Regions from separate parts of the Clostridium sp. YIM B02551 genome, predicted to be linked through region 2. Evidence: a T-box and tRNA genes for the amino acid it is inferred to sense, from the RefSeq annotation. Region 2 holds a T-box; the other holds one or more tRNA genes.

Region 1 (16,543 bases), on a different contig from region 2:
TACAGTATTAGTAAATAATGTTCCTACAATAGAATATCGTGCAGATGTAACTATAGGTCTATTTACAATTATTAAACTTTACAGATTTGTTAATCTAAATGTTCAATCTTCAGGAGATTGTGATATTCCAACATGTGCTAATATATTACCAGATGATCCATGCGAATACTTCAACACTTTACCATTTCCTTTTGACGAATTTGATCCACCATCACATGGGGACTGTTGCTAGTAAAAAAGCCTGTTGAAAGTGGCTCCTTTAATAACTTGGAGCCACTTTTTAACAATTTCTTAATTAAAAAGAATGTAATTATATGTATAACATATTTAAATAAGAGAAGAGATGGATTAAAATCCATCTCTCTTTATTTATAAAGGTAAGGAATATCTGTAATATATCATTTATTTCAAATAATTAGTTGAACTTAAGAGTTATATTATACGAAAACTACTTCTTCAGAAGCAGAAGCGTCAGATCTAACTACAGTAATAGTTGCAGCACCTAATGTTATACCGTTATTTAAAATACTAGCTCTTACATAATAGGTAGCTGGACTTAAGCCATCAGGAAGAGGATAAGGTGCAGGAACATAATTAGTAGTATTTTCATTATCAGTAAATTGGAAAGGAATTACGTTTCTTATAGCACCTAAAATACCAGTTATTGCTACAACATTTACTAGAGTTTTTGTAACAGAATAAATTCTATCACTAGCTAAAGTAGATGTTGGGGTACGGTAAACATCTATTGTTACAGCAAGAGTACCAGTTATAGCAGCTAGAGTTATAGCATCAATATTAACTTGAACAACTCCTTCTACAAGAACATCACTATCAGTGTAATTTCGAATTAATGATAAACTATTAATTAATACTGCGGTAGCCTGTGAGGTTGCAGCAGTTATAGGAAGTGGAGCAGCTGGAAGGAATTTATCTGAAGTATAATTAGGTAATTTTGTAACCAAACTTAAAGGGTTAGTGCATCTATCAACACAACATGCCATAATAAAAAATCCTCCTTAGTTTTGTATTTCAGTACATAATATGTTTTATATGGGAATAGTGTGTAGAATTTTAATAAGAAAGTTAAAATTTAAATTATTGTAATATATAAATGTAGATTTAAGTAGGTGTAATGAATATATTAATAAAAAGGATAAACATGAGGAGTGATTTTATGGATAATGTGTGTATAATTGTGTTCTATTCCTCAAGTGCAAGTTTACAATTGTTTAAGATATTAAAAGATAAAAGATATAAGGTTAATATAATAGCGACTCCTTGTTCCGTTTCATCAAGCTGCACTAGAGCTATAGAGTTTAGAAAACAAGATTTTGATATTATAACTAAAGAGATAAAGGATAGTGGAATAGAAATAAAAGCTGTATATGAAAAAGTCCTAGAGGGCAAACGTTATAAATATATTCAAGTTATGATATAGGAGTATGAATTATGATATATCTAGATAATGGAGCAACGTCTTTTCCTAAACCTAAGGAAGTGAGTGAAGAGGTTGAAAAATGTCTAAAGGAGTATTGTGCTAATCCTGGAAGAGGGGCTCACAATATGTCAATTGAGTGTGATTTCAAGATAATGAAATGCAGAGAAAATATATCCAAGCTATTTAATGTAAAAAATCCGCTAAATGTGATATTTACTTCTAATACTACAGATGCTTTAAATATAGTTATAAACGGATTAATAAGGGAAAAAGATCATGTAATTTCATCTTATCTTGAGCATAATTCAGTATTGAGACCTTTAAGGCATAAGGAAAGGCAGGGAACAGAGGTATCTTTAATAAGAGGAGATAAAAATGGGAAGCTTTCAGTTCAGGATATTAAAAGGGAAATAAAACCTAATACAAAAGCAATAATATTAAATCATGGGTCTAATGTTATTGGAACAATACAAGATATTGAGAAAATTGGGCAATTAGCAAAAAATAAGGGGATTTTATTTATAGTAGATGGAGCACAAACCTCTGGAAAGATAGAAATTGATATGGAGAAATATAATATTGATTTTCTAGCAGTGCCTGGACATAAAGGGTTACTTGGACCTCAAGGAACAGGTGCTTTATGTATTAGGAATAAAATAAGTTTTGAAGCTTTAAAGTATGGAGGAACTGGAAGTCAATCAAGCAGTATGGAACAGCCGGAGTTTCTTCCAGATAAATTTGAAAGTGGTACATTAAATACCCCAGGAATTGTAGGCTTGTCTAAAGGAATTGAATTTATTAATAGGGTAGGGTTAGAAAAGATAAAAGAAAAAGAAATTGAGCTTACTAATTATTTAATTCAGGAGCTAAGAAGTTTAGATTTTGTTGAATGTTATGGACCTTTGGATGAGAAGGAAAAAACATCAATAGTCTCATTTAATTTAAAAGGAATGGAAAGCTCTGAAGTAGGAAGAGGGCTAAATGATAGAAATATTTATGTAAGAACTGGATATCATTGTTGTCCATTAGTTCATAAATTAATCGGAACTGAAAATAGAGGAACAGTTAGGGTAAGCATTGGATATTTTAATTCAAAGGAAGATTTAGATGAGCTGATTTTCTCTGTAAAAGAGATATATAATGAAAAAATTCAGTAGCTTACATTAAAAGTGACGATTAAAAAGTTTGTATATAAACTTTTTAATCGTCATTATTATTTAAAAAGACGTTTAACAAAGGAGACTTTAGTATCTTTTTCTATTGATAACATATCAATTTGTTGGGTTAATCTATCAATTTGTACTTGAAGGGAAGAATTTAAGTACTTAAGATTTGCAATATCCTTATCCTTATCTTGTAGTAAAAGTGTTAGGTTTGTGGTATCAATCCTACTTTCTTGGGCTAAGGTTAGTGCATCACTAAGTTCTTTGTTTTTTAACGTCAATGTATTTATAGTACCTTCATAAGATTGCAGCTTATTTTCTAATACAGATACTTGAGTTTTAAGGTTATCAATGACTAATTTTGTATCTTTATATTTACTTTCATAATCAGCTAATAATTTATTAGTGACATGAATGTTGGATTCTTTTGTTACTATTTCTTTTTTTAAGTTTTGAGCTTCTCTCTCAATAGTATTATTTATTGTAGCAACAGTTTCTAGCTTTTTTATATGTGTTTGAAGAGAATTTACCTGATCTAATAGTTTTTGTATGGTCTTATTTTTTGAAATAATTTGTTTTTCATAATAAGTAGAAATAGATTCATTAGTCTTTTTATCATCACTTTTTTCAGGCTTTATTAGCGTCATATTTAATATTGATAATGGTGAGAATAGTATGTTGTTTTTATCATTTACTATGAAGCTTGAAAAGGAGTTTAAAGTTAAGCTATCAGATTGCAAAATGTATTTTTCTATAATAGAGCTTGAACTATATGGAACTCTTTCTACTACATCTAAATCTCCATTAACAAATAAGGATGTTATAAAAATAGTATTTTTAAAGTTATATATTAAATAATAAACATTGTTTTTATATATTAGGCTTGAATAAGTATCTATACTCTCATTTGATTTTAAAGCTTTTGCTGAAAAGTTGTTATCTATTAAAAATCCATACTTTAATAAGGAGGCCGAGGAATCCTTGATTGAATAACTAATAGCAATTACATTATTTTCGTCAATGGCAAAGGAATAGTCATAGGGTTTTGTGGGGCACCTATCGATGGAAGTGTATTTACCCCAAAAGTTCTGTTGAGGAGAGTAGGTTCTATAACCTATGTAATAGGTCTTTAGCTTTTTTACATACAAAGTAATTATTTCCTTCTTCTGAACGTATGCTATAAAAGGAAACCCTTCTAGCTTCTCAACTATATCAAGCATTATTGGAGGTGTAATTGTAAGGTTAGAGGTTATTATTCTGTGATAAAGACAGTAAGTATTATTATCATACTTAGTATAAATCAAATTCAAAGCATTATTTAAGGATATTACTTGAATGTGATCAACTTCAAAAGAAAAATTAAGTAATACATTTTCTGAAAAATAATTTTCTTTATAAGTATATAAAACCAGTGATTTTGATGAGGAAATAGAAAGTATATAGATTGATCCATTTGCGCTTAATATAACAGAAAGAAGTTGCTCACAGCTATCTACAAGCTCAATTTCTTGACTCCAAGAATTATCTTTTAAAATACTATAACAAATAGATCCCTCGTCATTTTTGTAAAACTTCCATAACTCATCTTTTATATAAAGTAGGTACTCATTATTTTTATATGAAATCATAGAACCTCCTAACTAAAAAATTTATATCAATATAAAATATGAATTTAAACTGCAATTATACTATAAATCAATGATTTTTAAGCAATTCAAACAATAAAGTAATAAATAAAAAAGTATATACATATACATATTAAGGTAAATTGCAGGTTAGATTATATAAATTAATTCTAAGGGGTGAGACCAATAAAGATTGACATTATTTCTGGTTTTTTAGGTGCAGGGAAAACAACCCTTATTAAGAAACTTATAAAAGAAGCATTATTTAATGAAAAAGTAGCTATTATAGAAAATGAATATGGTGAAATAGGGATAGATGGGGATATTTTAAGAGAAGAATCTATTCAAGTAAAAGAAATAACTTCAGGATGTATATGTTGCAGCATTTCTGGAAGTTTTGAGAGTGCAATTGAAGAAATTGTAGATAAATATAATCCTATGAGAATAATAATAGAGCCTTCAGGAGTGGCAAAACTTTCTCAAATAATTGCTACATTAAAAAAGCATAGAGATAGAGGAAAAATTAACTCGATAATTACGGTGATAGATGTCAAACAATTTGAAGTATATATGACAAATTTCGGAGAGTTCTATATTGATCAAATAAGAAACGCAAAAACTGTTGTATTGAGTAGAACACAGGATGTAGATAATAAGCACATTTTGCAGGTACTTAAAGGTATAAAGAAGGTGAATCCTGGATGCTCAGTTATAATAACACCTTGGGATAAACTAAGTGGAGAAAATATACTCGAGGTTTTAGAGGATAGAAGAGAGTCAAGCTTAAAGGAAATTCAATTTATTAAGAAACCTTTAAATAATGCATATGCAAGGGCTCAAATAAGAAGTGAAGGATTGGTTGCTAAAGACGTATTTGAAACTTGGGGACAGGAGACTCCAGAGATATTTGATAAAGAAAACTTAAAAGGGATACTGAAAAAATTAGGCTTAGGGGAATATGGATATGTATTAAGAGCTAAAGGAATAGTTCGGTCTTCTGAAAATAAGTGGATTGCTTTTGACTATGTTCCTGGTGAGGTTGAAGTAAGAAACATTTCACCAGACTATAATGGAAGGATATGTGTAATTGGGAAAGACTTAAGGGTAGATAAGCTTCAAAAGCTTTTTAGTAGTGAGGAATAAAATGAAAAAGATTTGTTCCGTTGAAATTGTAGGAGGCTTTTTATCATGGGGTAAAACATCTTTTATAAATAGCTATCTTGAAGTCACTAGATCTAATGAAGAAATTTTAGTGATAATACAGTGTGAAAAAGGCAATTCAAAAATCAATGAGGAATTTTTAAGTGAAGACAAAATTGTTATAAAGCAATTTAAGAATAATGATGAAATAACTGAGAGAGCATTAAATAGAATAATTAATTTTAATAATCCTAATAGGATAATCATTGAGGCTAATGGGGTGCAATCAGTAGATTATATAATTAGGGAAATTCATAAATCTAGAGGAAGACTAGGAGCAGTTTTTGCAATTTTAGATGGAAAAACTGTTGATATTTTTATAAGAAGTATGGGAGTCATAATGCTTCCATTAATTCATATGGCAAATATGATAATTATAAATAACTGTGAAGATATCTCCTATGAAAAGAATAGGGAGCTTAAGGTTTTGTTAGGGCAGCTTAATAAAGAGGCGTATATTGAGCAAAGTTCATCAAGTAAAGATTTCTATAGAATTATTAGTTCAAGTAGGGTGATAAATAAAGGGCTATATAAAAAAATAATAGATTTTATAAACAGGGGGTAAAAAAATGAGGGAGCTTCAAGTCTTATTAAATAGCTTTTCTGGGGTTTTCATAAGCATTTTTATTGAGGCGCTACCCTTTGTTTTATTAGGTTCTTTGGTAGCTGGAGTAATAACCACATTTTTAACTGAGGACATTATTAAAAAAGTCTTGCCTAAAAATAAGGTAGCAGGGGCAATTGGAGCAGCACTTTTAGGGCTGTTCTTTCCCTTATGTGAATGTGCGACAGTTCCAGTTACTAGAGGACTCGTTAAAAAAGGAGTACCAATAAATATTGCAATAACATTTATGATGGCAGCACCGATAATAAATCCAATTGTTATGCTTTCAACCTATGAGGCCTTTGGAGAAAACATAAAGATTTTATTGTTAAGAGTTATAATTGGTTTTGTTTTATCTATAGCAATAGGATTTCTAATGGAAGCCTTGAGTGATGGACAAACTATTCTTAGTAGCAATGATAATGAGATAATTTGTGATTGCGGATGTGAAGACTTAAAAAAAGACAAAAGTTTAAAGATGCTTATATATCATATCTCTCAGGAATTCTATACAATTGGTAAATTTCTAATAATAGGATCTATTTTAGCATCACTATTTCAAGTTCTTTTACCAAGAGAGGTTTTAGATATATTATCTGTAAATAAAGCATTAGGTATCATTATAATGATGGCATTAGCATACTTATTGTCAATATGTTCCGAAGCTGACGCATTTGTGGCTAGAAGTTTCTTAGGGCAATTTTCACTAGGGGCAGTTATGGCTTTCTTAATATTAGGACCAATGTTGGATTTAAAAAATAATCTTATGCTATTTTCTGTGTACAAAAAAAGCTTTGTGCTTAAAATGATGTTTGTTGTATTTTCACTTACCTTTTTAGTAGCTTGTTTGATATAGGAGGGATTAAAGTGAAGCGATTTAATATAAATGAATTTATTTGGTTTTTAATTTTAGTATTTATAGATATATATTTGTATTATTTAATTTCTACAAGAAGAATATTTGAATATGTTAGTAGTAAAACAGAATATTATATATGGAGCGCAATAGTTATACTGGCAATTGTAGCGGTGTTTCAGTTTTTTAAAATATTCACAATCCCAACTAGAGAAAAACTAAGAAAAGGATATTTAATTTTTGTAGTAGCTTTTATATTAATGATTAATTCAAAGAGCATTAAAGAAATTGATACATTACAATTTAAAGGAGTAACAGTAGTTATAAATAATACCTCCTTTGAACATAGTCATAACGGAGAAGAAACTATACCAAATGAAGGAAGAATAAGTCTTACAAAAGAAAATTTATATTCTTATATTGAGCAGCTTCAAGAAGATCCTCAAAAGTATGTGGGAAGAGAAGCAATAATAAGTGGTGTAGTTTATCAAGTACAAGGAGATGAAAATACTTTTTATATAGGGAGAAATGTAATAAGTTGCTGTATCGCAGATTCGCAAAATGTTGCAATTATATGTAATATTAAGGAGAAAAAGCTTCCTGAAAAAGGACAGTGGGTGGAAGTGTCAGGAAAGATTGAAATGGGAAGCTTCAATTATAAAAATAAAATGATTAAAATCCCTATTATTAAGGTCAATAGTTATAAAAATGTTAACGAGGAGTGAATAAAAATTTTTATGTTAAAATAGTGTTGGGTTTGTGATAATATAAGAATAAGGTTTTGAATTATCCCATAGATTTTTTTGAAGCTTATGGGTAATGTAAATAGAGGCCTTTATTAACTTAAGGGAGGACAAAAAATGAACCCAATAGCATTTGAATTGTTTGGAATAGAGTTTAGATGGTATGGAATATTTATATCATTAGGAATAATAGCAGCATTTATATTAGCGTACTACAATGCTCCAAAAAGAAAGGTAGATTTTGAAAAGTTAATTGATATTTTTATAGTAGCATTTCCCCTTGCGATAATTGGTGCCAGAGGATATTATGTTCTATTTGAATGGAATTATTATAGTCAGCATACAAATGAGATAATTAATATTAGACAGGGCGGGCTAGCTATTCATGGCGGAATACTAGGAGCAATGCTAGGAGCATTCATATATACTAGATGGAAAAAAATACGTATGATAGAATATGCAGATTTAGTAGCACCATCGATAATCCTAGCACAAGGTTTTGGAAGATGGGGAAATTTCTTTAATGGAGAGGCACACGGAGACATAGTTTCTAAAGAGTTTATAAGTAAGTTTCCTGCATTTATACAAAAAGGTATGCTCATAGATGGAAGTTATTATCAGCCTACATTTTTATATGAATCTATTTGGAACATCCTTGTATGTATAATACTAGTATGGATATACAGAAATTATAATAGGGACCTAAAAGGAAGGTTATTTTTTGCATATGTGATTTTATACTCAATCGGTAGATTCTTCATTGAAGGAATGAGAACTGATAGCCTTTATTTTATGGGTTTAAGAATAGCTCAAGTAGTGAGTTTAATTGGAATAATTGGCGGAATTATATATATTGCAATAGTAACATATAGAGATAAGAAGAATGCATTTTAAAGGAGGGGTAGCCCTCCTTTGTTTTATATGTTGGAAACTTAAATAAAGAGAGTATTTTACCTATGAAATGAATAACATTCAAACAGAAAAATAATAATAAAGTGTTGACAGGAAAACATATATAAAGGGCAAGTAAATAACTCCGATTAATAGAGTATGTGTTGTTATTAAGACTATATTAAAGTACTTAAATAATGGAGGAGTTATTATGATAAAAAAGCTACAAAATGGAGAATTAGACCTAGAAGTTCTTGAAATAAAAGACTTAATTGATATTAAGCTGCTTCAAACCTTCCAAGATAATTTTGCTATTGGAATGAACATTGCAAGCGTAACAGTTGATAAGGATGGTACACCAGTAACTAATCCAAGTTCTTATACAAGATTTTGTAAGGGGTTAACTCAATCTACAAAGACTGGAGAAGGAAGATGTGCTGAATCCCATAAAAAAGGTGGTCAAGAAGCTGTAAAACTAGGAAGACCATACATATATACATGTCATGCAGGGTTAATAGATTTTGCTGCTCCAATATTAGTGGAGGGACATCTTATAGGAACAATTCTTGGAGGACAAGTATTAACAGAAGATCCCCAAGAATTAAAATTTAAGAAAACAGCAAGTGAAATAGGAGTGGATGAAGAAGATTATGCAGATGCTGCTAGAAATGTTTATAGAACAAATGAAAAAAATGTAAAAGCAGCTGCAGAGGTGTTATTTATTGTTGCAAATGCACTTTCTAATTCTGGTTATGAACAACTAAAATTAAACAATATGTCTGAAGTTTTGGCAGATAATTTTGGCCAAATATCAGCTAGTATGGAAGAACTTAGTGCTTCAGCGGTTAATGTCAGCAATAATCAACATAACTTAAATGAAGAAATAGAAAATATTCAAAAGATATCTGTAGAAATAAACTCTATATTAGATTCAATAAAAAGCATAGCTGATCAAACAAGAATGCTTGGCTTAAATGCAGCTATAGAGGCTGCAAGAGCAGGGGAAGTAGGTAGAGGGTTTGGTGTTGTTGCTAGTGAAATAAGAGCACTATCAAATAACACAAAAGAAACTGCAACAAAAGTAATACAGCTAACAGGACTTATACAACAATCTGTAGCTAAGACAATTGAGACTTCTAATGAAACGTTAGAAACAACAGAACAACAAACAGCAGCAATTGAAGAGGTAGCTGCAAGCTTACAAGAAGCAACATCTTTAGCTGAAGATTTAAGAAATCATAGCAAATAAATAATACATATGAAAAAAAGTGTAGCTCCATTAAGCGAGCTACATTTTTTAAAAGAATTTTTTAATAATTAAGGATTGATTTTCCGTATTGACTAAGTATCATTAAACATATATAATAAAGTTCGTGACACTTTAGTAAGTGAGTAACTGTTGAAGGTTTAAATACAAGCTTATATAAAGTGTGGCATACATTGTATGGAGAGATGTCTGAGTGGTCGAAGGAGCTCGCCTGGAAAGCGGGTGTAGGGGAAACTCTACCGGGGGTTCGAATCCCCCTCTCTCCGCCAACGCCGTGCTAGATGGGGAGTCAGCGGTGCCCTGTAACCTGCAATCCGCTATAGCAGGGTCGAAGTCCTGGTTTAGGTTTTAGCCTGTAGGGTCTGCCCTAAGTAAGTGGTGTTGAGGGCTGGGTCCCACGCAATGTAAGCCCGTGAATCTCGTCAGGTCCGGAAGGAAGCAGCGATAAGCGGTGTCTTGCATGTGCCGTGGATCAATCTGGTCTGAGCTTACTGCTTAGGTAACGCCTATAAGCTACTATCGATGCCAGGTGCACGGTTTATTTATTTCTAAAAATAAAACTCAGCGAAAGCTGAGTTTTTTTTGCGCAAAAAATGGAGAATATAATTGAAAAAAGTTATCAACAACATATTGTGCATAATGTTGATAATACACACAATATCATGGGGGAAAATATAAAAATGTGGATAACTTTAAAGAATTTTATATATAGAGGTTAATAAGTTATTGGCAAACATTACATTAATAAAACCTCCTTTTATAGAAGATAATATTTTCTATAAAAGGAGGTTTTTTTATGAAAAAATTAGTATTAATTTTTTTAGGATTTATTTTAATTATGAGTTCAACTATAAATGTTAGTGCAACTGAAGCCTTTAAAGAAGATATGTCCTATGAACTCTTATCAGAATTATATAACTTAAAGTACCCGTATGAAGTGCCAGCACTAAAGTATAAATATAATGCGTTAGAACCTTATATAGATGAAGCGACAATGATGCTTCACCATGATAAACATCATAAAGCATATGTAGATAATCTAAATAAAGCTTTAGAAAAATACCCTGAACTTCAAGCAAAAACATTAAAAGAGCTACTTTCAAATATAGAAAAGATTCCTCAAGAGGTAAGAGAAGCCATAAGAAATAACGGGGGAGGACATTTTAATCACAGCTTTTTTTGGCAGGTCATGGCTCCTAACAAAGGGGGAGAAGCCAAGGGTGAGTTAAAGAATAAAATTGATAAAACCTATGGTTCTTTTGATAAATTTAAGGAGCAATTTAAAAAGGCTGCATTAGAAAGATTTGGTTCAGGTTGGGCTTGGCTAGTTAAGGATCAGCAAGGGAACTTGAAAATTATATCTACAGCCAATCAGGATACTCCACTAGCATTAGGAGTTAAACCAATAATAGCAATAGATGTATGGGAACATGCATATTATTTAAAATATCAAAATAAGAGAGCAGAATACATTGATAATTGGTGGAATGTAGTTGACTGGGATAGAGCAGAAACATTAGCAAATAGTTAAAAATCAAAGTTGGAAGTTTGTTAAAAAAACAGGCTCCCAACTTTAATTTTGTCAACAAAAAGCTGTTTTGCTTGACGGTTATTGATAAAATAATATATTATTATAATATAGAGAAAAAAGAAATCAGTTAGGAGGAGGATTATTGGTTAAAAACAAGAAATTAAATCTTATAACAAAATTCATTTCTATGATGATAGGCTGTGCCTTAGTTTCAATTGGGTTAGAGATATTCTTATTACCAAATAACTTAATAGATGGTGGCGTAGTCGGAATCTCAATCATGGTTAGTCATTTAACTAAACTCCCTCTTGGAGTATTCACTTTTATATTAAACATTCCATTCTTTATTTTAGGATATAAACATATCGGAAAAACCTTTACCTTATCAACCATATTTTCAGTTATTTGTTTGTCTATAGGAGTTAGTGTTCTTCATCCAGTACCAGGAATAACTCAGGATGTCTTATTAGGGACTGTCTTTGGAGGCGTAATTATGGGTTCAGGTGTTGGACTCATAATAAGAAGCGGTGGTTCTTTAGATGGAACAGAAATAGCAGCTATTATATTGGACAAAAGAATAAGCTTCTCCATAGGAGAAATTGTTATGTTTTTCAATCTATTTATATTAGGAGCATCAGGATTCCTATTTGGATTTGATAAAGCCATGTATTCTCTTATAGCTTATTTTATAGCTTTTAAAGTAATTGATATAGTAGTAGAAGGATTTGATGAATCAAAGGCGGTAACTATTATTTCAGATAAGCATCAAGATATTGCTGAAGCAATAATGGACAGACTAGGTAGAGGTGTAACCTTGCTAGATGGAAAAGGAGCATATAAAGGAATAGAAACAAGCGTTGTATATGTTATTGTATCCAGACTAGAGATAGCAAAAGTTAAGACCATAGTGTTGGGTTTTGATGAAGATGCGCTTATAACTATAGGAAGTGTGGAAGTTGCAGGAAAAAGGTACAAAAAGAAGGCTATACATTAGAATATATATAGAAGAATGCCAGAAAAATACTTTGGGCATTCTTTTATATATGAAGAAATGAAAAGGTTTAAATAAGTTGTTGACGATGAAATTTTATGGTGCTATAATCAAAACATAAAATGCAATAAAAAAGGCGGAGTATAGAGAGCCATGATTTTAAAAGATATGTGTATTTAAATACCTTATCTTTTGAGGTCATGGCCTTTTGTTTTGAATGGAGGGGTAATATGTTTGATGTGATTATTGTAGGAGCAGGAGTTGTTGGAAGTAGCATTGCAAGGGAATTATCCAAATACGATTTGAAAACTTGTGTGTTAGAAAAGAGTTCAGATGTTGCAACAGGAACATCTAAAGCAAATAGCGGAATAGTTCATGCTGGTTTTGATGCTAAGCCAAATACTATTAAAGGGAAATTAAATGCAAAAGGGAATGCGATGTTTGATAAGTTGTCAAAAGAATTAGATTTCCCATTTAAAAGAAATGGTTCGCTAGTTTTGTGTTTTGATGAAAATGAAATACATAAATTAGAGGAACTTAAAGAACAAGGAGAAAATAATGGAGTACCTAATCTACAAGTATTAAGAAAAGAACGCTTATTGGAATTAGAGCCTAATTTAAAAGAAGATGTAGTAGCGGCACTATATGCACCAACAGGTGGAATTGTTTGCCCTTATGAGATGACTATAGCATATGCAGAAAATGCTTACACAAATGGAGTTGAGTTTAAATTTAATACTAAAGTTGAAAACATAAAAAAAGTAGAAGATAAGTTCCTTTTAGAGACAAACGAGGGGAATATTGAAGGTAGAGTAGTAATAAATGCTGCTGGATTATTCTCTGATGATATAAATAATATGATAAGTAGTAATAAAATAGATATAATAGCGAGAAAAGGCGAATATTGTTTATTTGATAAGGAAGCAGGTTCAATGGCAACTAGAACGCTATTCCAATTACCAACCAAGATGGGGAAGGGAGTACTTGTAACACCAACTGTTGATGGTAACTTGCTTATAGGACCAAATGCAGTAGACTTAAATGATAAAACTAATATGGATACAACACAAGAAGGATTAGATGATATTTTAGAAAGAGCAAAAATAACCTTCAAAGAAATTCCTATGAGACAAGTTATTACATCTTTCTCAGGGCTTAGATCTCATAGTGCAGCTGATGATTTTATAATAGGAGAAGCAAAGGATGTTGAAAACTTTATAAATGTAGCTGGAGTAGAATCACCTGGACTTTCAAGTACACCAGCTATAGCAGAAATGGTTGAAAAAATAGTGGTTAATAAGTTATTGCCAGCAAGAAATGATAAATTTAATCCCATAAGACATGGAGTACCTAAGTTTAGAGAGATGAATAATAAGGAGAGAAATGAACTTATAGCAAAGGATTCAACTTATGGACGAATTGTTTGTAGATGCGAAACTGTTACAGAAGGTGAAATTTTAAATGCAATAAGAAGACCTCTTGGAGCAAGAGATTTAGATTCAGTTAAGAGAAGGACAAGGGCAGGAATGGGAAGATGTCAAGCTGGCTTCTGTTCAACAAAGATAGTTAGGATACTAGCGACAGAATTAAATGTGCCTGAGTATGAAATTACTAAGTTTGGTGGAAAGTCTAAACTTTTAATAGGTGAAAATAAGGAAATTTAATATCTTTACTGAAAACAATATATCTAGGTTTGGAGGATTAAAAGATGATAGAGCATGATATAGTAATAATTGGTGGAGGACCTGCTGGTCTTGCAGCCGCAATAGGTGCAAGAGAAGAAGGTATCGAGGACATTTTAATAATAGAGAGAGATAACTGCATTGGAGGTATATTAAACCAATGTATTCACAATGGATTTGGACTTCATACCTTTAAAGAAGAACTTACAGGGCCAGAGTATGCAGGTAGATTCGTTGAAAAGGTTAATCAAATGAATATACCATACAAATTAAACACAATGGTTATAGATATAAGCGAAGATAAGAAGATTACAGCAGTTAATGAGAATGATGGTGTTTTAGAGATTAAAGCTAAGGCAATTATTTTAGCCATGGGCTGTCGCGAAAGGCCAAGAGGAGCTATTAATATACCTGGCAGCAGATGTGCCGGAATATATTCGGCAGGAACTGCACAGAAATTTGTAAATATAGATGGATATATGCCAGGAAAAGAAGTAGTTATTCTTGGATCTGGTGATATAGGGCTTATAATGGCAAGAAGAATGACATTAGAGGGGGCAACTGTTAAGGCCGTCATAGAGCTTATGCCATATTCGGGTGGATTAAAAAGAAATATTGTACAATGCTTAGATGATTTTGGAATCCCATTAAAGCTTTCACATACTATAACTGATATAAAAGGGAAGGATAGACTTGAAGGGGTTACAATAGCAAAAGTTGATGAAAATAGAAAGCCTATAAAAGGAACAGAGGAATATATTCCTTGTGATACATTACTTTTATCAGTAGGGCTTGTTCCTGAAAATGAGCTATCTACAAAGGCGAATGTAGAATTATCAAAAGTTACAGGAGGACCAATAGTAAATGAAAGCCTTCAAACTAATGTAGAGGGAATATTTGCTTGTGGTAATGTACTACATGTTCATGATTTAGTTGATTTTGTTACAGAAGAGAGTGTAAATGCAGGAAAAAATGCTGCAAAATATATTAACGGACAAACCTTTGATGAAAAGGGAATAGAATTAGTTGCAACAAGTGGTGTAAGATATACAGTTCCAAAATTCATTAATCCTAAAAATGTAGAAAAAGTTTTAGATGTAAGGTTTAGAGTGGGAGATGTTTATAAAGAAAGCTATATTTCTGTTTATTTTGATGATATAAGAGAAATGCATATAAAGAAAAGAATACTTTCTCCAGGAGAAATGGAAACAGTTAAACTTACAAAAGCTTTATTTGAAAAACATCCTAACTGTAAGAAGATAACTGTTAAGGTGGAAGGGGAGTAATAGTAATGAAGGAAAAGAGAGAATTGACTTGTATAGGATGTCCTATGGGTTGTATGCTTGAGGTAAGCTTAGAAGATAATAAAGTAGTTGATGTCAAAGGCAACACCTGCATGAGAGGAAAGGTTTATGCAGAAAAGGAATGTACTAATCCTACAAGAATTGTAACATCCTCAGTGAAGGTTAGAAATGGAGAAGTAGGTGCAGTTTCTGTAAAAACTGATGCTGATATTCCTAAGGATAAAATTATGGAATGCATAGAAGAACTTAAAGGCGTAGAGGTGGAAGCACCTATAAATATAGGAGATATAATTGTTAAAAATATAGCAGGAACTAAAGTAAATATAATAGCTACAAAGGGTATTGCAAAAGGTAATTAGTCGATATACAATTATATTATGAGTAATAATTAGATATAGTTAAGCATAAAGATTTAGAGTGAATATTTGGCGGAGAGATGAGAGCCATCATTTGTAAAAGGGACAAAATCCCTTTTATAAATGATGGATTTTTTTTCATCGAACACTTGGAAAACGATTTCTGAAAAGGACAAGACTCTTATTAACATTATTGATATTAAATATATGTAACACAACATATATTTAAAATATATTAAGTATTAATTTATATAGGGAGGATTTATTATGTCCGTTTATTTATCAGAATTTTTAGGCACAATGATCTTGATTTTATTAGGAGATGGAGTTGTAGCAGGCGTAGCTCTTAATAAGAGTAAGGCACAAAATGCAGGGTGGATGGTCGTAACAGCAGCATGGGCTACAGCAGTAGCAATACCAGCATGGATATTTGGAGCAACAAGTGGAGCACATTTTAATCCAGCACTTACAATAGCATTAGCAGTTATAGGTAAGTTTTCTTGGTCTTTAGTTCCAGGATATATAGCTTGTCAATTCTTGGGTGCTATGGCAGGAGCTACTTTAGTATGGTTAGCATACTTACCACATTGGAAAGAGACAGAAGATAAAGCAACAAAACTTGGAGTATTTTGTACAGCACCAGCTATTAGAAATACTGTAGGTAATGTAATAACAGAAATAATAGGAACTTTTATATTAGTATTTGGTATACTAGGACTTGGACAAGTTAAAATGACAGACGGACTTGGAACACTTGCAGTAGGATTATTAATTTTAGTAATAGGTCTTTCTTTAGGAGCACCAACAGGATATGCTATAAATCCAGCAAGAGACTTAGGACCACGTATAGCACATGCAATACTTCCAATAGCAGGAAAGGGAGATTCTG
Region 2 (16,543 bases):
ATTAATCCATATTGACTATTAAATAATCCTCTAAATGAGACTATTGTGATTGCTCCTGGTAGTGCCCAAGGAATAACTAATAATCCCTTATATATAAAGGATTCCTTCATATTTTTATCACTTAAACACATTGCAAAAATTAGACCAATGAAATAGCATCCAAAAGTGGATATGGCCGTAAAGATTAATGTCCATAATAGCAGTGGAAAGAACTGCGATTTAAGTGCTCCAGTTAATATCTGCTGAAATTGATAAAGTCCAACTATCTTCCAACCTGCCGCTGTTCCATATCCATAATTTTGATTTTTAAGAGAATAATTTGTAAAAGCTATGAAGATTGTATATAACATTGGAAGTATACTTAATACTGTAATGCTAATAAGTGCTGGTGTTAGATATATATATGCTTTTCTATTTTTCTTTGCTTTTAAGTTCTTCATATATACCCCCTTATAAGTATTTTTTAGGGTACACTAATTTAATTAACCAGCATACCCTTGGGAAATATCTATTTATGCTTACTTACTTACTTCTACTGCATCTTTAACTGCCTTTTGAATATCTTTTGCAACAACCTTTGGATCTTCTCCACCTAAAATTCTTTGTATATTCTTAACTGGATCCCATATTGCTTGTGTTTCAGATACATTTGGCATTGGTACTGCATATGCTGTTTGTGCTATAAATCCTTGGGTATATTCATTATTCTTTACTGTCTCTTTATCTAATTCTGATTTTAGTACTGGTATTCTATTACCTGTTGTATATAAATCTTCTCCACTATTTTTAATTAAGTATTTCATTAATGACCAAGAATCATCTTTGTTATTTGATTTACTACTAACAAAGGCTGCTTGAACTCCCAAAAAAGACTTTATATTTTTTCCATCAAGTGTTGGAATTGCTGTTACTCCAAAATTAACCCCTGCATCTTTAAACCCTGCAACATCCCATGGTCCACCAATATAAAAAATTGCGTCTCCTGACTTAAAGGAATTATTTGCGATATCTTGAGTAATATCTGCTGGCATAAATTTGTCTTTTTGAACTAAGTCTTGAAGGAATTGATATGCCTTTATAGCTCCCTCATTGTCAAAACCTAAGTTAGTTACATCAAGTTTTCCATTTCCACCACCAAATACATAGCCTCCTTCTGTTTGCATAAAGGCAGCTGTATAATAAAAATCATTTATAGGAAATTGAAAACCACTTTGCCCATATGCCTTCGCCTCTGTAATTAGTTCCTCCATTGTTTTTGGTACTGTTTTTACCTTATCCTTGTTATAAAATAGTGCATAGGTTTCCATGGATATAGGAACTCCATATGCTTTTCCATCATAGGAAACTGCATCCCATATGTTCTTTCCTACATAATCGTCTCTATTAACTAAGTCACTTGGAACTTCTTCTAATAAACCAGCTTTTTGAAAGGTACCTAAATTGTTATGTGCAAGTCCAAATAGCATATCTGGACCTTTTGAAGAGTTTGCAGCTGTCAAGAATTCTTGATATCCAGAATCATCTTTAACTACCTTAACTTTTTTATTATTTTCCTTTGCCCACTTTTGCGCAATTTCATCTACTTTAGCCACTTCATTATCCATTAAATTTGACCAGACAACTATTTCTTTTTCATCGCTTGTTTTAGTAGATGCTTGTCCACAACCATAAAACAAACTAGTTCCCATAACAACTGTTAACATGCCTGCAATAAACTTTACTTTTTTATTCATTATATCCCTCCAAATTTATGACTATAACTTAACGATAACGATTGCAATCTTTATGATTTTATTATACTTATTTGAAGTTACCTAATTTGTTTATAATTAATATTTTTGGTCTTTTTTGTATGTTATTTATTTTTACTATATAATTAAATTGATAACAATTTAGAGGGGAATAGTTTTTATGTATGATGCATACGAATCGGATGAGTATTTTTTTAATAATGATGCAGTATTTTTAATTGAAAATAAAGACAGAGAGAAGCTAATTAATTTAACCTTTGATAAGCATAAAAATGAGATTTTAGAAAATATATCTCCTGTAACTAAGCGAAATGATCTTTTAATTTGGAATGTACTTTTTGCAAGAGAAGTTATTACCAATGGTACTTCAAAACAATATTTGCATACTTTATATAATAAATTCTATAAACAAATACAAGAGAACTCAAAACTATCTGCTTTGCAAAAGATAGAACTAGATATGATTAATTCTTACTTTGATATATTAATAAATTACCTAGAACTTAAAGATAATCTAGTAATAAATAAGATAATTGGATACCTTTATTATCACATAGAGGACAAGGTTACCTTAGAAAATATAGCTTCTGATTTAAAACTATCAGTTGGATATATCTCTAATACCTTTAAAAAAAATATTGGCATAACTATTATGAAATACTTTAAACAGGTGAAGATAGATCGTGCCAAGGTTTTATTAGTAACTACTGATAAAAGCGTATTAGAAATATCCACACTACTTTGCTTTTGCGACCAAGGAAATTTTTCAAAGACCTTTAAAGCTATTGTAGGCATGACTCCATTAGAATATAGAAATTCTTCTTCATTAAAATAAAAGAGGGAAATTAAAAAATTCCCTCTTACTTATTTTACCTTATATAATAGTCATCATATGGCAAAATAGCTTTATTTTCTAATCTTTCAAACTTCTTATTAATTAATGCTAAAATTCTTTCCTTAGCATCTGGAATGGCTTTAGTTATAATATGTTCTAATTCATAAACCTCACATAAATTATTAATAACTATATCTATTATCTCTGAAATAAATTGTTCTTTTTCATATTTTGAAGCAAGATCCAGTCTTAATACTCCAACTTTAGAAATATCTTTATAGGATACTTTCCTATCATAGAATTCAATAGTTCCTATAGCTTTATGGTTCTGCTTATCTACAATGGAAAAACGTACATAGTATTTATCTTTATATTGGTCAAGCCAAAACTTAATGCATTCTTCCATTTGTTCTAAAGTTTTATAAAAAAAATCACTTGTACAATTGTCACTATTAAATAGTTTAAACGCCTTAGGATCCGAATAACATTCTAATAAATCTTGAGCATCCTTCTCCTCCACCATTCTATAGATAAACTTATCACTTTCGTATACTGGACATTTTTCATAAATTGAATAACTCATAAAACTCCTCCTTTTTATTTACTATGCTTAAATTATAAAAGGGGATATACGACAACTATATGGCGTATATTATTCATAAACTCCAATAATTTCTTTTGCTTTTGTTATAAACTCATCTCTTAGTTCTTGTGGCTCAAGTATCTTAATTTTATTACCATAACTTAGAAGTATTCCCTTCCACCCTATTTCATTACTTGGAATTTTAAAGCCTAATATAAAATCCTTATTTTCAAGTTCTTCAATATTTCCCTTTGGAAAATATTCCTCAATTGAAACACGTATTTCTTTTTTACAGAGTAGTTTTACATCTATATAACTTCTGTTATCCGTCTTTTCATACTCCTCTAATAATTCATTTATATTTTCATGCTTTATAGAAAAGAAACCTTTTAATTCTTTGAGATTTCTCATTCTCACTAACTTATATAACCTATAATCTTTTTTATCTCTATCATATCCAAACATGTACCAAGCATACCATTTAAACATTATTACTAGTGGTTCTATTATTTTTAAAGACTGGTCACCATATGAATTTGTATATTCAAATTCTATAATGTGTTCTTCTTTTATAGCATGTCCAATTATATTCACGTATTCATCAATATAGTTACCTTCTCGAGATGTACTTAGGTCTAGCTTTACTTGGGGTTTAATTTCTGCATTTCTCTTAGATATACTTAGTAATTTTTCTAATGTCTCTTCAAGTTTATTATTTCTATAGGCTGAATTTAGACCTTCTAATGCTGTAGCAATATATAGATAATCTTCTGAACTTGCTACTTGTTTTTCTAGTCTAAAACTCTCCTCAATTGAATATCCTCCATTTACTCCATGCAGCGAAATAATAGGGATTCCAGCTAAGCTTAAACTTTCAATATCACGTTGTATTGTTCTAGTAGAAACTTCGAATTTTTTTGCTAATATAGCTGCACTTACAGTATTATGATTTAATAAATATATGATAATTCCAAGTAATCTATCAATCTTCATTTCTTCACTCTTTCTCATAACATTTATCTAAATTATACCATAAGTGAACAAAAGGACGTTTTGTCCGCATATTAACGCATACAAAACACCCTTTTACCTCTTGCTTATCTTATAAAGTTTGTAAATACTTTATCTTCTCTTTTACTCTTCTCTAATGTATCTTTTCCTGCTTCAGAAAGCTTTAATAGTAATGCCATATTCTTTCCTAATACTCTCATGATTTGCATTCCTTCTTCATCTTGAGTAGCTTCTCCTGGTGCTGTACCATGTACTACATTCCAATAGTTTGATGAAGGCATTAACATTTCTGAGTAGTTAAGATAGTTATTTAATTGATTAAATACTGGAACTCCTCCAGATCTTCTTACTGCAACAACACTTGCTCCTACTTTATGTCTAAGCATACCATTATTAACTGATGTTACATAAAATGCACGATCTAAGAAAGATTTCATAGTTCCTGCTATTGCTGAATAATGTGTAGGTGATCCTATAATTATTCCATCAGCTTCCTTCATTTTTTGAATCCACTCATTAACTTGGTCATTTTGAACTACGCATTTCTCATTCATATTTCTTACGCATCCACCACAAGCTAGACATCCACGTATTACTTTATTTCCTACATGGACAATCTCTACCTCTATATTTTCCTTTTCTAATTCTTTTGCAACAGCTTTTATTGCCTCAAAAGTATTTCCATTTTCTCTTGGGCTTCCATTAAATGCAACAACTTTCATAATATATACCTCCAATATTTTTGTTCATGTGCTCATTATATGACTCCATATACTAACCCACAAGTACGCACTTTTTAGTTAGTCTCTTACTTTTTGGTAAGATTTATTGTGTTATTTATCATTATCTTATATTATTAAATTGAAAATATTTTTACGTTTTACATTAATCAATCTAAAGGATGGTACTTAAATGATAGAATTTAACGGTAGAGAATATATATGTTTATTAGATTTTGCTATGGATTTAATTAGAGGTAAATGGAAGGCAGTTTTACTATGCCATCTATATAATGGACCTAGAAGATTCTTAGAACTTCAAAGAATAACTAATGGAATAAGCCAAAAGGTATTAAATGAAAAACTTAAAGAACTTGAAAATGATGGACTAATAGACAAGGAAGTTTATGCTGAAATCCCACCTAAGGTTGAATATTTCCTTACAACCAAAGGAAAAGATTTAACAAGTATAATTAAAGAAATTGAAGGTTGGTCAATAAAGTATTATCCCGAATTAGATAATAAATGTGAATAAAGACGTTTTATTTAATAAAACGTCTTTCTAAAAATTATATTAATGGTAACTTAACTTCAAATATAGTCTTTTCATTATCACTATAAGCTGTTATAGTTCCCCCATGTAATTCAATTATGTTTTTTGTTATAGCAAGACCTAAGCCTGAGCCCCCTATTTTGCTATTTCTTGATTTTTCTACTCTATAGAATCTATCAAATATATATGGTAAATCAATTGGAGATATTGCTTGCCCGTAGTTAATCACCTGAACCACTGCCATACCCTCTTCTAATTTTGTAACAACATCAACATATAACCCATCTTTTCCATACTTAATTGCATTTGTAAGTAAATTTTCAATAGCTCTAACTAATTTTCCTGAATCAGCATCTACTATTAACCTATCTTCTGAAAACCTAACTCTTGATTGCATCTTTGTATTTTTAAATTGATATTCAAAATATGCAACTACCTGTCCTAGTAACTCTACTAAATTTATTTCTTCTTTTTCTAAATTAATAGTATTGTTTTGCATTTTAGTAAGTTCGAATAAATCATTTATAAGTAAATTTAGTCCTTTTGCTTTCTCATAGGCAATGTTAGCATAGTATCTAAGTTTTAATTCATCCTTATATTTATCACTATCAATAATTTCTAAGTATCCAATTATTGATGTTAATGGAGTTCTTAAATCATGTGATACATTTGTTATTAAATCACTTTTAGTCTGCTGGGCTTTTCTTTCTTCTATTGTTATTTCCTTTAATTGCTTTGATATGCTATTAATATTATTTACTAATCCTTTAAAATCACCACTTGAATTAACTTTTATTAGCCTATCTAAGTCCCCATTTGCCATTATTTCTGTTTCATCGATAATAGCTGCTAAGCTCCTATTCTTTCTATAGGTAATAAGAAAATAAGTTACTGCAAATACAATTATACCTAAAAATATTTTAGTATTTTCTCTAAATAAGATATATCTAAGATATGCCCAAATGTCCCAAATGTTAAAGCTACTTTGATTTGTTACATTATTATACGATATAATTACTATTTTTCTAGTTATTCCGTATATAATATATGTTATTAATGCCGATATCCCAATATCAGCTAAGGATAAAAAATAATGTTTATATATTCTATTATTTTTCAATTTTATATCCAACTCCCCATACAGTGTGAATTACCTTGTTTCCTTCCATGTGATTCTCTAACTTATCTCTTAATCTACTCATATGTACCATTACTGTATTATTAGATTGAAAGTATTTTTCTTTCCATACCTTTTCAAAAATCTCTTCTGCACTAAATACTCTTCCTCTATTAGTAGCTAAAAGATATAGGATTTCAAATTCTCTTGCAGTTAATGATATTTCTTCACCCTCTTCATTTGTTACCTTATGTTTGCTCTTATCTATAATCATTGATTCAATTCTAATTATGTCCTCTTCTGTCTGCATTTTAGCGTTAAAGAAATATGCTCTTCTAAGTAGTGCTCTTACTCTAACAATTAGCTCTAAATGATTAAATGGCTTACAAACATAATCATCAGCTCCAGTCATAATTCCTTGAATTCTGTCCATATCTTCTGCCTTCGCACTTAACATTAAAATTGGCATATTATATTTTTCTCTAACACGTTTGCATACCTCTAGCCCATCCATTCCAGGCATCATTATATCTAAAACTAGTAAGTCTATTTTTTCTCTAACTAAAATTTCTAAAGCTTCTATACCATTACTTGCTTTAAATACATTAAGACCTTCATTTGTAAGATTTATTTCTAATAAATCTCTTATTTCTTTTTCATCATCTACCACAAGAATATTGTTATTCATTTTACCCTCCAACTTCGATAATGTATAATTATTTTTCTAAATATTCTTCTAATGTAATCCCATTATCATGAATATATTTAGCTGCATCTTTCCCAACATATCTAATATGCCAAGGTTCATATTCAATACCTGTTATATATTTCTTTCCATAAGGATATCTTATTATAAATCCAAACTTATAACAATTCTTATCAAGCCATTCTGCTTCTTTTGTTCCCTTTACAAAACTTTGCTTCTGATTTGTTACATCTATACATAATCCTGTTTGATGCTCACTAGACCCTGGTCTTGCTACATATGAGTCTGCAATATTTTCTCCTTGTGTTTTCACTCTGTTGTTATATGTATTTTCTTGTGATTTATAAGATCTATATCCTGAATTACCTAGAAGGGTTATGCCATCTTTTTTTGCTGCATCAAATAATCCTTCCAGTGGCTCTTTAATAATATCAGAAACGTGCCTTTCCTCATTACTTGTTCCGTGAACAAATGTTATATTGGGTATAGTTAAATCCTTAGGTTTAAAGTTTTTATTTAGTTCATGTTCCTCATTAACTAATACTAGTTTATCATCTCCATCATTATTTTCTATAGTCTCTGACTTATTTTCTTTACTAAAATTTAATACACTTTCCTTTACCTCTTCTCCTTTAGACTTTGATGCTATATGATCAAACATGTACCAAAATCCACAAATTATAATTACAAATGCTATAAATCTTTTAAATATTTTTTTCATACCCTTGCTCCTCTTCCTGAAAACTCAAATATTATCTTATGAATTCATTGTAGAAGAGAGACTTTACGTCACTTATAAGAAATTCTTACAAAACCTTAAGTTTAAAATAATCAAATGGTCAATTAATAAAAAACTTCTTCATAATTGTCATAATATTCTTGAAGTTTATGGAAAAATTATATATATAATGGTAAAATATTTTAAACTACATAACATTACTAAAATTTATCATTTAATTTCATTCTCAACTTTATCTGCTTAAATCAACGGTGTAGAAATTTGATTTTAGTAGGAGGAATTGGTATGAATTACGTGGGATTTACCTAGTTTGTGAAATGTAAATTTATTTCTCAAATTTCATGAAAATTTTAGGAGGGTATGTAATGTTTAAAAAAGCTTTAAGACTATGTTTAGTTTTTGTATTTCTTTGTACAACCATGTTTAAAATTAATGTTCATGCAGCTGACTATACTTATGGTGTAGATGTCTCAGGTTCTACTGCTACTATATGGTTTAAATCTGCTGTAAATACTTCCTGGGTTGATGTTCATTATAAAGTTAATTCAGGAGATCAACAAAATCTTAGAATGACTTATAATAGCAGTGCTTCAAGGTATGAGCAAACTGTAACAGTGACATCTAGTAATATCATCGATTACTCTTTCACTTATAACAATGGCACTCCTGCTTATGATACAAGCTGGTATAGTTATACTGTTGGCTCATCTACAAATCCAACTACTGGAGTTACCTTCTACCAAGATATATATTATGGCGGTGCCTCAAAAACATTAGGATTAGGTAATTACACACTTTCTCAATTAAATTCAGCTGGGATTCCTGACAATTGGATGTCTTCTTTAAAGGTACCAAGTGGATGGACTGTTGACGTATATGATGGAGATAACTTTACAGGAACAAAATGGACCTATACCTCAAGTTCTGATTGGATTGGAACTGATGCAAATGATAAAATGACCTCTGTTAAGATTTACACAGGTTCCTCTTCTACTGAACCGCCACAAAAATCTGGATATGTAACTTTGCAAGTTAAGAATAATACCAATGGCAAATATTCTGATAATCAGATTTACTGGGCAATTGTAGGACAAGACCCTGTAACTAAACAATTTGTTCATGTTGATCTAAATGGAAATCTTATTCCTATGTCACTAAGTGATAATGATGCAGCTGGTCACTTAACTAAAACTACTCCAGATGGTACTTTTAACTACACAAATTACTTCACCAAAGCGAGTGATCGAAATTACGCATTTGTTCCTAAGATGATAGGTGCAAGAATGTATATAAGCTATGGTGAGCCTCTTTATATAAGAATTAATCAAGCTGCTGACGGATTAATTGGATATGCGGGGCCTAACCTAGCAAACACATCAGACCCAAATAAAGGTATAATGTTCGAATGGTCTGAATTTGCATGGACTAGCAATGGTTTCTGGATCAATAATACAAGAGTTGATCAATTCTGCTTCCCATATAATATACAATTAGTTGGTCAGAGTGGATATAATAGAACAAATGGTGATATTGGAACAAGGGCAGAGCTTATGAGTGCTTTCCAGAATTCTGTACCAAATGAATTTAAGTCACTAGTTCAATCTGATAGAATTTATGCTCCTGCATCTGGACTTGGTACATTTGCTGCATCAAAAGCTAATTCTCACTATTTTGATAACTATATAAATGATGTTTATAACTACTATACAACTCATGAACTAACCTTTAATTGTGACCGTGGAACTTACAGTGGTCATGTGGTAGGTAGCGATTTTGTATTTAATAAAAATGGCGGAGCATATAATCTATATATCCATGGAAAACCTACTACTCAGGAAGTATTGTTAGGTAATGGTATATTAGATGGTGGAAATGACGACGAAAAAGCAATTAAGACTCAAATTTGTGCAGCATTTAATAGACATGTAATGCTTGATCCTGCACATTGGAATAACTCAAGCTACTTCTATCAAGCTGCACCTGCAAATTACTATGCAGCATTCTGGCATCAACACTCTTATGAAAACAGAGCATATGGTTTCTGCTATGATGATGCTTTTGATTTTAGTAGTACACTCCAAGTAACTGATCCTAAATATGCAATAATTAATGTAGGCTGGTAATAAAATAAATGGACATTTTGTTTGTCATTTAAGACAAACAAAATGTCCTTCTTTATTCTTATAACTTTATTATTTTATTACAGTCATACCACCCATGTATGGTTGTAATGCAACTGGAATATTTATAGATCCATCTTCATTTAAGTTATTTTCTAAGAAAGCTATAAGCATTCTTGGTGGTGCAACTACTGTATTATTTAATGTGTGAGCGAAGTACTTACCGTTTTCACCATCTACACGGATTTTTAATCTACGTGCTTGTGCATCCCCTAAGTTTGAACAGCTTCCTACTTCAAAATATTTCTTTTGTCTTGGAGACCAAGCTTCTACGTCAACAGATTTAACTTTTAAATCTGCTAAGTCACCTGAACAACATTCTAAAGTTCTAACTGGTATATCCAAAGAACGGAATAAATCTACTGTATCCTTCCATAGTTTATCATACCATTTCATGCTATCTTCTGGTTTACATACGACAATCATTTCTTGTTTTTCAAATTGGTGAATTCTATATACTCCTCTTTCTTCTATACCATGAGCCCCTTTTTCTTTTCTAAAACAAGGAGAATAACTAGTTAAAGTATGAGGTAATGAACTTTCTGGTAATATTGTGTCTATATATTTACCGATCATTGAATGCTCACTAGTACCGATTAAATATAAATCTTCTCCTTCAATCTTATACATCATTGCATCCATTTCAGCAAAGCTCATAACACCAGTTACAACTTCACTTCTTATCATGAAAGGTGGTATACAATATGTGAATCCTCTATCTATCATAAAGTCTCTTGCGTAAGAAATTACTGCTGAATGAAGTCTTGCTATATTACCCATTAAGTAATAGAATCCACTTCCAGCAACCTTTCTTGCACTGTCTAAGTCTATTCCACTAAGTTTCTCCATAATTTCAGTGTGGTATGGAATTTCAAACTCTGGCACCTTTGGCTCACCAAACTTTTCCAATTCTACATTTTCACTATCATCTTTTCCTATTGGAACACTTGGGTCAATTATGTTTGGTATTACCATCATAATCTCTTTAACTTTTTTATCTAATTCACTTTCCTTTGTTGCTAGTTCAGCTAAGTGTTCAGATTCTGCATTAACCTTTTTCTTAAGTTCTTCTGCTTCCTCTCTCTTACCTTGTGCCATTAATCCACCAATTTGCTTAGAAATCTTGTTTCTATCAGCTCTTAAAGCCTCTGCTTCTTGCTTTGCATTTCTAAGTTCGATATCTAAAGCAATTACTTCATCAACTAATCCAAGTTTACTCTCTTGGAACTTATTCTTTATATTTTGTTTTACTATCTCTGGATTCTCTCTTACAAATTTTAAATCTAACATATTCTTCCTCCTAAATAAATATATAATAATTACTAAATAAGAATAAAAAAACTCCATCCCATATAATAATGGGACGGAGATAATCCGCGTTGCCACCCAAATTGCTGGATAAAATTATAGCCAGCCACTCAACAAAGTAGGATAAAGGGTACTAACCTTTCGATTCATCATCGACAGCTCCAAAAGTGGAAAGACTTAACCTTTCACCGATTCACACCAACCATCGGCTCTCTTAAGAAATTTATAAATCGTAGTTTTTATCATCGCTGCTTATATATCATTATGCTTAATTATATATTTTTTTATACTTAATTTCAAGTATAAACTAACTTTAGTTTTTTTAACCATAAATAAATTATAAAATACTTTAAATATTCATTGCCTATATTTAAAGTTCACCTTATAATAAATTTTATTAAAATATAGTCGATATTATAAATAGTATAAAAAACATTGTTAGTAGTTGAAATTTTTACATAGAATAAAAAGATTTACTTTTTAGATTTCATTTTACAATACATATAGAGGTGAATTACATGAAAAAGATAATAACAGTTATTGGAGCAATTATTGAAAATGAAAATAAAGAAATACTTTGTGCACTTAGATCTCCTAAAATGTCTCTTCCTAACCACTGGGAGTTTCCTTCTGGAAAGCTAGAAAAAGGTGAAGGATATAAGGAAGCAGTAGAAAGAGAAATAAAGGAGCAATTAAACTGCTCCATTGAATTTATAAATGTTGTTAAATATAACACTCAGGATTATCAGGATTTTATGATGACTTTAGTTACTGTTAAATGTAAATTAGTATCTGGAATTCCAATTTCAAAAGAACATTCTAAGCTTCTATGGTTAAATAAAGAATATTTACCTTCATTAAAATGGATTAATGCAAATATTCCTACGGTTGATTTACTAGCAGTTCAATAACAATATAAATCCGTAAATTAAAAAGATAAAGCATCTCTGGTTTTTCAAAAGTGATGCTTTATCTTAATACCTAATATTATCTACTTATATAAATTTTTAGATAAATCTCTTAACCTAACTTCATCTAATATAAATATTTTCTTATCATCACATCTTATAATTTCTTTTTCTTCAAGTTCATTAAAGGTTCTACTTAAGTGTCTATAGGTAGTACCTAAAAATTGAGCTATTTCCTTAAATGATGAGTTTAAAATTATATATTCATTATTATCTATGTATTCAACCAAGTAGCTTGCTAACCTATTTATAAGAGTATATATAAAGTTATATGAGCTATTATTGATAGTTGCATCTAACTTTTCGCTTAAGGAATTAATTAGATGATGCAAAAAATTCAAATTATTATAATACTCATCTTGAAGTATCTTTGATGGGATTACTATTAAGTGAGCTTCTGATATGGCTTCTACATCACAGCGTATAGGAATATTTTTTAATAATTCTATATCACCAATGGTTTTAAATGGACTATAGAACTTTAAAAACATAGATTTTCCATTCTCAAATAAATACGATATCTTAACCTTTCCTTCCACAAGTAAATAGTAATAATCAAGTTTCTCTTCTGCTTCTAAAATCAATTCCCCATTTTCGTAAAAATGAAGTTCGGCATAATTAATTATATTTTCATCAAACAACTTTTCTATATCATATTTATCAAAATACTTATCTATAAGGTTTCTATCATAAATTCTCTTCATAACTCCTCCAAAATAGGACACATGTCCTATTATACTTTATATAAATATGGTAACTTATGAATTACAACATGTAAAGCATGGTATAATTATAGAAACAATTTAAATGGAGGATACTATGAAATACGAAGTTATATTATTTGATGCAGATGATACTTTATTTGATTTTAAAAAATCTGAAAACAATGCTTTTAAAAATACGATGATTCAGTTTGATATAAGCTATGATGAAGATTATCATTTAAAAGTATATAAAGAAATTAATAAGGCATTATGGAATGATTTCGAAAAGGGAAAAATTACTCAAGAAAAATTAAAGATAGAAAGATTTAAAAGATTATCAGATAAAATAGGGATTAAGTTTGATTCACATGAATTTGCAGCTGCTTATGTAAAAAACTTAGCTAATGAATCCCATTTATATGAGGAAAGTACTACTCTTGTAGAAGAACTTCACAAAAATTATAAACTAGTTATGGTTACTAACGGGCTTACTGATGTTCAAGATAAAAGAATTAGAAAATCATCTCTAGCCAAATATTTTGAGCACATAGTAATCTCCGAAGAAGTGAAGGCTTCAAAACCAGACGCTAAGATATTTCAGGTTGCTTTAAATTATATACAGCATTTTGATAAAAGCAAAGTAATTATGATTGGTGATAGTTTAACTTCTGATATAAGGGGTGGACTAAACTTTGGGGTTGATACCTGTTGGTTTAATCCTTCTAATACTAAAAATCAATCTGATATTAAGCCTACTTATGAAATTACTACTTTAATGGATCTAAGGAAAATACTTTAAAACAAAGAGGATGCTATGTTTGTCACCTAAGGCAAACATAGCATCCTTTAGTTGTTATTCTTGTGAAGCTTTCTTTCTTCTTAAAGTTACTCCACCTACTGTTGCTATTGCACCTATTAATAATAAGATTGAAGCATCAATTGGAGAACCTGTCTTAGGAAGATCTGATACAGCTGTATCTTCTATTGTTTTTTCCTTTAAGTTAGCTATAGCATCTTGTAGAACCTTTAATGCAGTATCTACTTCTGCCTGCTTAGCATCTTTATTGTCAATAACTGTTTTTGCACTTGTTAATGCATCCTGGAATGCCTTCCAGCTGCTATCAGTATACTTTCCTTGTGTCTTATCTTTATTGTCATTATATAATTTTTCTAATGCAGATTTATCTACAGTTACTACTTGTACTTGAGCTAGATTAGTTATTGCATCTTGTAGTGTTTTTAATGCAGCATCTACATTAGTTTGTTCAGCCTCATCACTATCTAGAACTGTCTTTACATTAGCCAATGCATCTTGGAATGCCTTCCAGCTACTATCTGTATAATTTCCTTGTGACTTATCTTTATTATCATTATATAACTTTTCTAATACAGATTTATCAACAGGTGCTTTTGTTTGTAAAGCTTTGATAGCTTTATCAAGTGCATTATAAGCATTTCCAAGAGTTGTTGCAGTTGCTTTATTATCATTTAGAAGAGCTTTAATATTATTTAAAGCCTGTACTAATACTGACCAACTTTCTGGAGTATAGTCTTTTTTATTTAAAGCATCTGCTTTATTAACTAATGTTGGAATATAGAATCTCCAGTCTTCTGCAGAGTTTGCAGGTTCTGTCCCTTGTTTAGTATATTTTACTGGAGTTTCACCACTTATATTTAATAGTGTTGCAATACCATTTTTGTATTCAAGAAGATTTTCTTTTGCATAGCCTTTTCCGCCTTTACCAGTGCTTGTTGCATTACCAGTTCCATTTACTATACTGTTAACCCCAACAAGAGGACCATCTGCAGCTCCTAATTCAACTATACATGCATCTTGAATAGTTACATTTTCTTTATTTGGAACTTCTATTGCATTATCCATAAAGATGCTTGCACCATTAGTATTAATGAATACATCATATACACCTAATCCAACAGCTAAGTGGTTATTAACCTTATTAGATACCTTATATGAAGCGTATCCTTTAACAGTACCATCGTGACTCATCCACCCTTCTTGGGATTGTGGATCATATGGTGTTTCTGATTGATAGAAGTATAGACGACCATTTTCACCATTCCATACTGTTTGGTATTCATTAAAGTGTTCAACAAACATCCCGTACATTGTAGCATTATTACCATTTACAACTAAGCCATTCCTAGCAGTATTCTTATCCCAAGCAACTCCTGCACCATGGTCTGCTCTCCATACCCAGAAGTGATCACCTATTACATCATTACTGTTGATTTCAACTGTTGTATCAACATTAACATTATTCTCTTTAAATCCTCCTATACGGAAGAATAAATCTGATAATGATATTGGATTATCACTATGATCTTTATTGCTACCTTTTTGACCAACTTGAAGCATATTTGTTGAGCTATAATATGCATCAAATAAAAGTCCAGCAACAATTACACCTGACTGATCATCAACAAGCATTGCTGCCTTATCATTTTTAGGTACAAGAGTTGCAAGTCCAGTTCCTAGAATGATTGTGTTTGCATTCTTTACATGAAGTGGTTCTGTTAATTCATAGATACCAGGTGTAAAGAATAGATTTTTTCCTTCTTCTAAAGCAGCATTTAGTGTAGCTGCTGTATCTACGCCTTCTTTAGCTACATAGAACTTACTAATATCTAATGATTGTCCACTTCCCATATTGTCTTTTGACCAAGAAACTCCTGAACTGTCTTTTTTAAGATCAGGTACAAATACCTTGTATTCTCCGTCATCACCTAAATATAGGAATGGTTTTTCTCTAACGATTGGAGTCTTGTCAATAGTTGTATATGGATTTCCTGGATTCTTGTCCCAGTTACTATCTGGAGCACTTACATCCCCTTGGAATACTCCATTCCAGTTTACTCCATACCAACCTCCAGTTAAATCACTATTTCTAGTGTACCATTGTTGTTGAGTGTATGAGCCAACATTCTTTGAGAATGCACTATCTGCAACAAAGCCGCCGCTTGCCCATCCATAGTTCCAGTCAAATTGTGTGGTACGTTCAACATTCATTCTTCTAAGTGGTGCTGCCTGTGAAACTGCCCAAGGCATTTTGTCATCAGGTTTAACATCAGCTGATACAGTAAAGTTTTCAGCACTACGCCAGAATGTTTGTGTTGCATTATTACTTGGTAAACATGCTGGAGTAGATAAATTCTGAATTTTAGTATCTAATGGTGTTTTTCCAAGTCCAGCTATTTGAGTGTAGAATCCGATATTTAATAGCCCTGCATCATTATAGTTTCCTGGCTTAAAATATAAACCGTAACGATTAGGAATGAATTGACCTTGGAATGTTGTATTATCATGAATTGCATTTACTTCTTGCCCTATTGCATTCATATCATCATATT

What was found. The T-box of region 2 lies ahead of serS (serine--tRNA ligase). A T-box ahead of a tRNA ligase gene usually reads a tRNA of that ligase, here a tRNA-Ser.
Region 1: it encodes a tRNA-Ser, which carries the amino acid that the T-box ahead of serS (serine--tRNA ligase) is inferred to sense. The anticodon was not compared.

What each region holds. Positions count from the first base shown of each region.
Region 1 covers NZ_JAKGTF010000007.1:94,624-111,166, forward strand. The annotation lists gene L1S47_RS09880 (hypothetical protein) at 1-232, shown strand, start outside; gene L1S47_RS09885 (hypothetical protein) at 438-1,004, opposite strand; gene L1S47_RS09890 (DUF3343 domain-containing protein) at 1,178-1,441, shown strand; gene L1S47_RS09895 (aminotransferase class V-fold PLP-dependent enzyme) at 1,453-2,598, shown strand; gene L1S47_RS09900 (hypothetical protein) at 2,655-4,232, opposite strand; gene L1S47_RS20750 (CobW family GTP-binding protein) at 4,407-5,372, shown strand; gene L1S47_RS09910 (CobW-like GTP-binding protein) at 5,374-5,994, shown strand; gene L1S47_RS09915 (permease) at 5,999-6,889, shown strand; gene L1S47_RS09920 (TIGR03943 family protein) at 6,901-7,614, shown strand; gene lgt (prolipoprotein diacylglyceryl transferase) at 7,750-8,526, shown strand; gene L1S47_RS09930 (PocR ligand-binding domain-containing protein) at 8,735-9,772, shown strand; tRNA gene L1S47_RS09935 (tRNA-Ser) at 9,970-10,059, shown strand; RNA gene ffs (signal recognition particle sRNA large type) at 10,063-10,327, shown strand; gene L1S47_RS09945 (superoxide dismutase) at 10,677-11,321, shown strand; gene L1S47_RS09950 (YitT family protein) at 11,509-12,315, shown strand; gene L1S47_RS09955 (NAD(P)/FAD-dependent oxidoreductase) at 12,543-13,976, shown strand; gene L1S47_RS09960 (NAD(P)/FAD-dependent oxidoreductase) at 14,021-15,280, shown strand; gene L1S47_RS09965 (DUF1667 domain-containing protein) at 15,286-15,657, shown strand; gene L1S47_RS09970 (MIP/aquaporin family protein) at 15,922-16,543, shown strand, end outside.
Region 2 covers NZ_JAKGTF010000016.1:20,560-37,102, reverse strand. The annotation lists gene L1S47_RS17565 (carbohydrate ABC transporter permease) at 1-440, opposite strand, end outside; gene L1S47_RS17560 (maltose ABC transporter substrate-binding protein) at 519-1,733, opposite strand; gene L1S47_RS17555 (AraC family transcriptional regulator) at 1,912-2,586, shown strand; gene L1S47_RS17550 (GNAT family N-acetyltransferase) at 2,621-3,169, opposite strand; gene L1S47_RS17545 (YafY family protein) at 3,239-4,180, opposite strand; gene L1S47_RS17540 (flavodoxin family protein) at 4,267-4,902, opposite strand; gene L1S47_RS17535 (helix-turn-helix domain-containing protein) at 5,093-5,434, shown strand; gene L1S47_RS17530 (cell wall metabolism sensor histidine kinase WalK) at 5,469-6,572, opposite strand; gene L1S47_RS17525 (response regulator transcription factor) at 6,562-7,257, opposite strand; gene L1S47_RS17520 (M15 family metallopeptidase) at 7,286-7,996, opposite strand; gene L1S47_RS17515 (glycoside hydrolase family 64 protein) at 8,380-10,137, shown strand; gene serS (serine--tRNA ligase) at 10,207-11,484, opposite strand; T-box leader at 11,551-11,760, opposite strand; gene L1S47_RS17505 ((deoxy)nucleoside triphosphate pyrophosphohydrolase) at 12,021-12,413, shown strand; gene L1S47_RS17500 (Crp/Fnr family transcriptional regulator) at 12,494-13,174, opposite strand; gene L1S47_RS17495 (YjjG family noncanonical pyrimidine nucleotidase) at 13,290-13,973, shown strand; gene L1S47_RS17490 (fibronectin type III domain-containing protein) at 14,028-16,543, opposite strand, start outside.